Regions from separate parts of the Nocardia heshunensis genome, predicted to be linked through region 1. Evidence: riboswitches for the same ligand, from Rfam matches in the RefSeq annotation. Region 1 holds a riboswitch; each other region holds the start of a gene.
The links. A riboswitch is a leader RNA that binds a small molecule or an ion and turns the genes downstream of it on or off. The one in region 1 is predicted to bind magnesium.
Positions count from the first base shown of each region.

Region 2: another riboswitch for magnesium. It lies ahead of ACYVN4_RS13795 (hypothetical protein); the one in region 1 lies ahead of ACYVN4_RS06995 (MgtC/SapB family protein).
Region 3: another riboswitch for magnesium. It lies ahead of ACYVN4_RS28935 (NRAMP family divalent metal transporter); the one in region 1 lies ahead of ACYVN4_RS06995 (MgtC/SapB family protein).

Region 1 covers NZ_BAAGTC010000003.1:84,677-86,940, reverse strand. Annotated here, with positions in the region: gene ACYVN4_RS07000 (ABC transporter permease) at 1-208, opposite strand, end outside; gene ACYVN4_RS06995 (MgtC/SapB family protein) at 205-918, opposite strand; M-box (ykoK) riboswitch at 1,138-1,311, opposite strand; gene ACYVN4_RS06990 (MFS transporter) at 1,391-2,264, opposite strand, start outside.
Region 2 covers NZ_BAAGTC010000004.1:259,010-261,273, reverse strand. Annotated here, with positions in the region: gene ACYVN4_RS13795 (hypothetical protein) at 110-820, opposite strand; M-box (ykoK) riboswitch at 1,116-1,287, opposite strand; gene ACYVN4_RS13790 (magnesium transporter MgtE N-terminal domain-containing protein) at 1,470-2,264, shown strand, end outside.
Region 3 covers NZ_BAAGTC010000009.1:218,070-220,333, reverse strand. Annotated here, with positions in the region: gene ACYVN4_RS28940 (hypothetical protein) at 1-142, opposite strand, end outside; M-box (ykoK) riboswitch at 376-555, shown strand; gene ACYVN4_RS28935 (NRAMP family divalent metal transporter) at 896-2,264, shown strand, end outside.

The DNA of each region.
Region 1 (2,264 bases):
GCGCCGCATAGTAGGGCAGCTCACCGGGATCGGTGGAAATCGCGGCGGGCGCGGCATTCTCGTCGAAGGGCACATGCATGCCCGCCGACACCTTCACCACGATCCAGATCAGCACCGCCGCCGCGAGGAAGACCGCGATATCCGCCCACCGCGAGCGCGGCCGATCCAGCGCTCCGCGTGAGGGATACGACTGCAGCGAGGCGTTCACTGCTCGTCCTCCATCGGCATCGGCACCGTGCGCCACCCGACACTGGTCACCGACGGTTCCAGGCTCAACCGGCTCACCGCCGCCTCCATCTGCCGATCGTCACGACGATCCCCGGTCAGCTCCGCGCGCACCTGCACCCGGCCCGGTTTCGTGTCGTGGCTCGAGATCGAATTGAGCTGAAAGTCGGTGCGTGTCAACGACTGCACCAGCAGCGCCCGCACATGCGCCTCGTGATCGTCATCGGTGTCGGCGGTGAAGGCATACAACGCCACCTGGGCTTCGGGGCCGTCGGTGACCGGGCGATCCACCGTGCGCGCCACCGTGCGCAGCGCGGTGTTGACCACCACGACCGCGACCGTGCCCGCCACCGCGGTCGGATACATCCCCGCACCCGCCAACGCACCCACCGCAGCCGCGCACCACAAGGTGGCGGCGGTGTTGAGACCGCGGATATTGAACCCGTCGCGCAGAATGACACCCGCACCCAGGAAGCCGATACCCGAAACAATCTGTGCCGCAACACGAGTCGGGTCCGCGTCGCGTCCGCTGAAGCCGTGCGCCGACAGCAGCACGAACAACGTCGCCCCGGCGGCGACGAGCGCGTTGGTGCGCAAACCCGCCATCCGCGCCCGGAACTGGCGCTCGAACCCGATCACCGCACCCAGCCCGACACCGGTACCGAGGCGCAGCAGCATTTCCCACGTGGTCATTGCATTCTCCGAAACAGGGGAGGACGGCGCACGCTACAGATCAGACGCTCCCGATCGGACGCTACAGGGCATGAAGTAGCGGGCGAGGGATTGCAGCGGTGTCGCCGAGTGAACGATTGGCTAACGGACTTCGATACGGTCCATCGGGCACGACCACCACCTCCTCGGCACAGCGCAAACGCATGCCAGGGGAGTGGGAACAGCGAAAACCGCCGGTTCGGGTACCACCCCTCGTAAGACGTTCAGCACTCCACGGCGTAAACCCACCCGCGGGTGGGAGCCGGTCGGGGCTACCCCTTAACTCGGGGCAACCTGTCCTGATCCGGGGCGTCTCTCGACGTTCGGGATCGCCGGCCTGTATCCGTGAAGGAGCCTCAGCTAACGACGGCACCTTGCGGCCCCGAGTAAACACCCGCACCCGCCGATCGGCAAATCGATGTGACCGCCGTCGCCCTCCCGCAGCGGCCCGCCGTCAGCGCGACACCGGGATTCGCGGGCGATCCCACGCGACTCGCGCCCCGAGTCGTAGCAGGCATAGGACCGCGACGACCGCGCCGAAAATCTGTACGGCCGAGAGCAATCCGGTCGCGCCCGCCAGCAGTCCGACACCGATCACCGGGCCGCCGGTGCCGCAGTAGGCCATCACGAAATAGGTCGAGACCACATCGGCGTGCCGGTCGGCGGGGGCGGCCGCGTTGATCGCGGTCAGCCCGGACAGGAACACCAGCCCGTGGCCGGCCCCGGCCAGGGCCGCGGCCGCCAGCAGCAGCCACAGTGACGACACCGTGCCCGCCACCGCCAGCAACGCCAGCCCGGCCGCCAGCAGCGGCAGGCCCATCAGGTCCAGGGCGCGTTCGGATCTGCCGTAACCCAGCAACTGGGCCACCACCCAGGCCAGCGGCAGCAGGGCCGCGGCGGCGCTGGCGACCACCAGATTCGTGCTGCCCGACAGGGTGGCCGCATAGGTGGGGACCAGGGTCAGCGACACCCCGACCACCGCGAAACCCAGGAAGGTCGCCGAACCCGCGATCGCGAAGGTGCGGCCCATCCCGGCCGGGATGCTGGGGCGCCGCGGCCGCCAGCGCGTCCGCACGCCGGTCTCGGGCAGCCCGGCCACGACTACCACCGCAGGTACCAGCAGCGCGAGGTGCACCACGAACGGTGTGACGTACGGGTCCGGAAGATATTGCGCCAGTAGCGCACCCAGCAGTGGACCGGCCACCATGCCCCCGGCGGTGGCGACCGCCGCGACCAGGGCTGCGCGGCGGCGATCACCGTGGGGCTCGAGTTCGGTGATGGCGGCGGTCAGGGTCCCCGAGGCCGCCCCCAGCGCGACACCCTGCAGA
Region 2 (2,264 bases), on a different contig from region 1:
TCCAGAAGTGTGAACCTCTCGGAAGCCGCAAGTCAAGAGCCGTCGATCGCATCTTTACGGAATCCGATTGCGCCGGTGCGGCTTTCACGCCGGCGCAATCGGCCCACCACTACGCGGTCGCGGCGGCGGGGGCAGCCGGGGCCGGGGTGGAGTCCGGTGCGGTCAGGCGCTGGGCCAGGCCGATGCCGACCGCGATGGCGGCGGGCACGCCGGTGAACACCAATCCGGCCGCGGCGCCGAGTGGGATGCCGATGGCGGCACCGGCGACGCAGCCCGCGATGCCGGTCGGCACCGACATGATCACGACACCGGCGATGGCACCGCCGGCGGCGCCGATGGCACAGCCCGCGACGCCACCGACGAGGGTGCCGACCATGGTGCCCATGGAGGTGATGATGCCGAACTGGTTGACCGCGGCGGAGAAGGCGGCGTCCTGATCGGCCTGGCTGGCAATGTCTTTGGCCACCGGGGCCGGGAGGGCCGGGGCCGGGGTGACGGCGGCCGGATCCAGGTTCGGGGTGAGGGTGGCGGTGTTGCCGTCGATCCGGGCGGTGATCGGGTGCGCGCCCGCGTTGTCGAGCCAGCTCAGCGGGAACTGGGTGACCAGCCCGCCGGTGGTGTCACGGACCTGGAACTGGCCGTCCTGGGTGGTCAGCGAGCCCAGGTCGGTGGTCAGCACGACGGACTTGTCGACCACCCGGGTGGTCCAGTGGATGCCGGGATTCGCCGGTGCCGGATCGGCTTTGGCGTCCTGTGCGTTGCAGGCCACGACGCCGAGAGCGGTAGCGGCGGCCAGGGTGTAAGCGGTGAGCTTCCTCATCGGGATAAAAACCTTCGAAATTCAGGGGGACGATGAATTCGAATGGGGGTGAAATGGCCAGCACGAATTACACGGCCGCGCAGCGGACAGCATGCGGTCGCGTAAAAAGGGTTCGTGAATTTGTCAGGCTCGTGTGGCGTGTTTCCACCCGCAAACGAGTGCGGGGAACGAGGGACTGGGATGCGGACTATCGCCGGATGGCACTGTCGTTCCTCACCTCCTTGCGGCCGGGGCGCACGGGGGCGCCAGCACGTGTGCACACGAGGAGTCCACCCAGGTAGAAGACCGAATCGGGTGGGCACCTCTCTCGTCAGAGCTTCGGCACTGTGCGACGTATCCCATTGCCTGGGAAGCCACTTGGGGTGACCCCTTAATCCGGGGAAACCTGTCCTGATCCTGGGCGTCTCTCGACGTCGTCGGATCAGTGGCCTGTGTTCGCGCAGGAGCCTCGCCTAGCGAGGTGCTTATTACGGGGCACAGCTTGACACCAACGAGTTTGTTAAGTCAATTCGGACAATTGTCGATTGAGGTGTTTCGTTGTCCTGTTCGATACCGTCCGTTGAGCCAGAATTCGAGTGTTGGCACCGGCCACGGTGCAGGGTGAGGCTGTAGTCCCCGGTTCGCCGGAGACGCCGAGACAGGAGTGCATATGACCGACGCCACACCGCGGCCGATACCGGAACCCGCCGCGACCCTCCATCTGTCGCAGCTGCTGAAGTCTCCCGTGATCGCCGGATCCGGCGAATCCATCGGCCGCGTAGACGATTTGATCGTGCGATTGACCGGCGGCGACGCCTATCCGCCGATCAGCGGTGTGGTGGTCGGCGTCGGCGGGCGGCAGGTGTTCGTCTCGGCCGAGCGCATCCGCGAGTTCGGCGCCGATCGAATCGTGTTGGCGGTCAACAAGGTCGACCTGCGCTCCTTCGAGCGCCGTGACGGCGAGGTGCTGCTGAACGCGGACATCCTCGGGCACCGCCTGATCGACGTCGCCGCCGCGGAGTTGGTGCGCGCCTACGATGTCGAACTCGACGAGACCGCCGAGGGCTGGGTGCTGGCCCGGCTCGACACCCGCCGTCCGGCCCGGTTCTTCGGACTGATCAAATCCTCCGGCGGCCACGCCTCGCGGGATTGGAAGGCGTTCGAACCGCTCATCGGGCACAGCGGGTCGCAGACCGCGCGCGGCATCAGCGTTCGGCTGCGCGGGCTCAAGCCCGCCGAGCTCGCCGACCTGCTCGAGGATGCCGACAAGCACGAGCGCGGCGAGATCCTCGACCAGGTGCACGGCGATCCGGAACTCGAGGCCGACGTGTTCGAGGAGCTGGATTCCGATCAGTCCAGCCGGATCCTGAACTCCATGTCCGACGGCGAGGTCGCGGCCCTGCTCGGCCGCATGCGCGCCGACGACGCGGCGGACTCCATCCTCGAACTGCGCCAGTCGCGTCGC
Region 3 (2,264 bases), on a different contig from region 1:
GGACGGCACCGACATCTCCGCTGGTAGGTTCGGCATTCACCGTTCCGGCCGTAATTGCTGTGACGGCGGCCACCAATGCGGTCACCGCGGCTAATCCGCTCTTGCGCACTTGATTTACCTCGATTTGATAGGCCCGCGTCATCAGAACTCATCGCAGGTTCAGTTATTGACAAGCAAACTTTAAGTCTGCTCTCAGGCATCAGCAATGGACATTTGCCCTTTAGTGACTCGATACACATATCCGCACCCCGTTTAGCAGCAAATAATCCGGTCGTTCGGGGAGTGGGCCGCCGGACTGCTTGCGGCACAACGGATTCCAGCGAACCGACCGGACCGGATTTGACAACGCCCTGGACCAGGCCCACCATTGCTCAGTCAGCACCTCGCTAGGCGAGGCTCCTGTACGAACACAGGCCACTGATCCGACGACGTCGAGAGACGCCCAGGGTTAGGACAGATCACCCCGGATTAAGGGGTGATCCGAAGTGGCTTCCCCGGGCCGCGAGCCCCCGGATACGTCGTGCAGTGCCGAAGCTCTGACGAGAGGGGTGCGGGGCGACACCACGGGTGTGCCCGAATCCCTTCTTGCCGTGCGTGATGCGACAGCACAGGTAGTGACGTCCGCGTACGTCCCGGCGGCAAGGAGGTGAGGGACGAACAATGAGTTCCGGCGATAGTCCGTATCCGAGTATGGATTTCAGAATCTTGACGTCCCCGGCTTGCCGCATTCCGGTCACCGGCTGACCCGTTCCCACACCGATCCGTCCCGCGTCGTCCCGACGCCGGTCGCGTCCCCACGTGTGCCTCGAACCGGTCGATCGTGCCCGAAATCGCTTGGCGGCCGGGTGTATTCCGCATGCCGATACACCTGATGATCGAAAGCGAGGGAAGTGCCATGGCCTTCTTCGCGAACGGCTCGCGCCGCTCCACCACCGTCGCCGCACCCGGCGCCGCCGCCAACGCCCACCCCAGCGATGCCCGCCCCGCCGGCGCTGTCATGGACAGCGCCCACGTCGGCGATATCGTCGGCGCGCTGGGCTCCATCGGACAGCACGACACCCTCGAGGGCCGCACCCGCGGCCAGCGGCTGCGCATGCTGCTGGCCATCATCGGCCCCGGCCTGATCGTGATGGTCGGCGACAACGACGCCGGCGGCATCGCCACCTACGCGCAGGCCGGGCAGAACTACGGCATGGCGCTGGTCTGGACGCTGGTGCTGCTCATCCCGGTGCTGTACGTGAACCAGGAAATGGTGGTGCGCCTCGGCGCGGTCGCCGGAGTCGGGCACGCACGCTTGATCTTCGATCGGTTCGGCAAGTTCTGGGGCGCGTTCAGCGTGGGCGACCTGTTCATCGTGAACGCGCTGACCATCGTCACCGAGTTCATCGGTGTCTCCATGGCACTCAACTACTTCGGCCTGCCCAAGGCGATCTCGGTGCCGCTGGCGGCGATCACCCTGTTCGCCATGGTGGCGGGCGGCTCGTTCCGGCGCTGGGAGCGGTTCCTGTTCGGGCTGATCGCGCTGAACATCGTCATGTTCCCGCTGGCATTCCTGGTGCACCCCCAGATCTCCCAGATCGGGCACGGCTTCATTCCGTCGTTCCCGGGCGGGTTGAACTCGACGCTGCTGCTGCTCATCGTGTCGATAGTCGGCACCACCGTCGCGCCGTGGCAGCTGTTCTTCCAGCAGTCCAACATCGTCGACAAGCGCATCACCCCGCGCTGGATCCGCTACGAGCGCATCGATCTGTGGGTCGGCATCGTCGTGGTGATGGTCGGCGCGGTGGCCATCATGGCCGCGGCGGCCTTCGGTCTCGCCGGCACCGACGCGATCGGCAACTTCACCGATGCCGGTGCGGTCGCCCAGTCCCTGCACGATCACATGGGCACCACGGTCGGCGCGCTGTTCGCCCTGCTGCTGCTGGACGCCTCACTGATCGGCGCGAATGCCGTCGGCCTGGCCACCACCTACGCGCTCGGCGACACCCTCGGCAAGCGGCACTCGCTGCACTGGAAGGTCAGCGAGGCACCGGCCTTCTACATCGGGTACGCCGCGCTGCTGGCCGTCGCGGGTGCGGTGTCCTTCAGCCCGGATCACGTGCTGGGTCTGCTGACCCAGGGCGTGCAGGCACTGGCCGGTGTGCTGTTGCCCTCGGCCACGGTGTTCCTGGTGCTGCTCTGCAATGACAAGGCCGTGCTGGGACCGTGGGTGAACACGGTGCGCCAGAACATCGTTGCCGGCGTCATCGTGTGGTCGCTGGTGC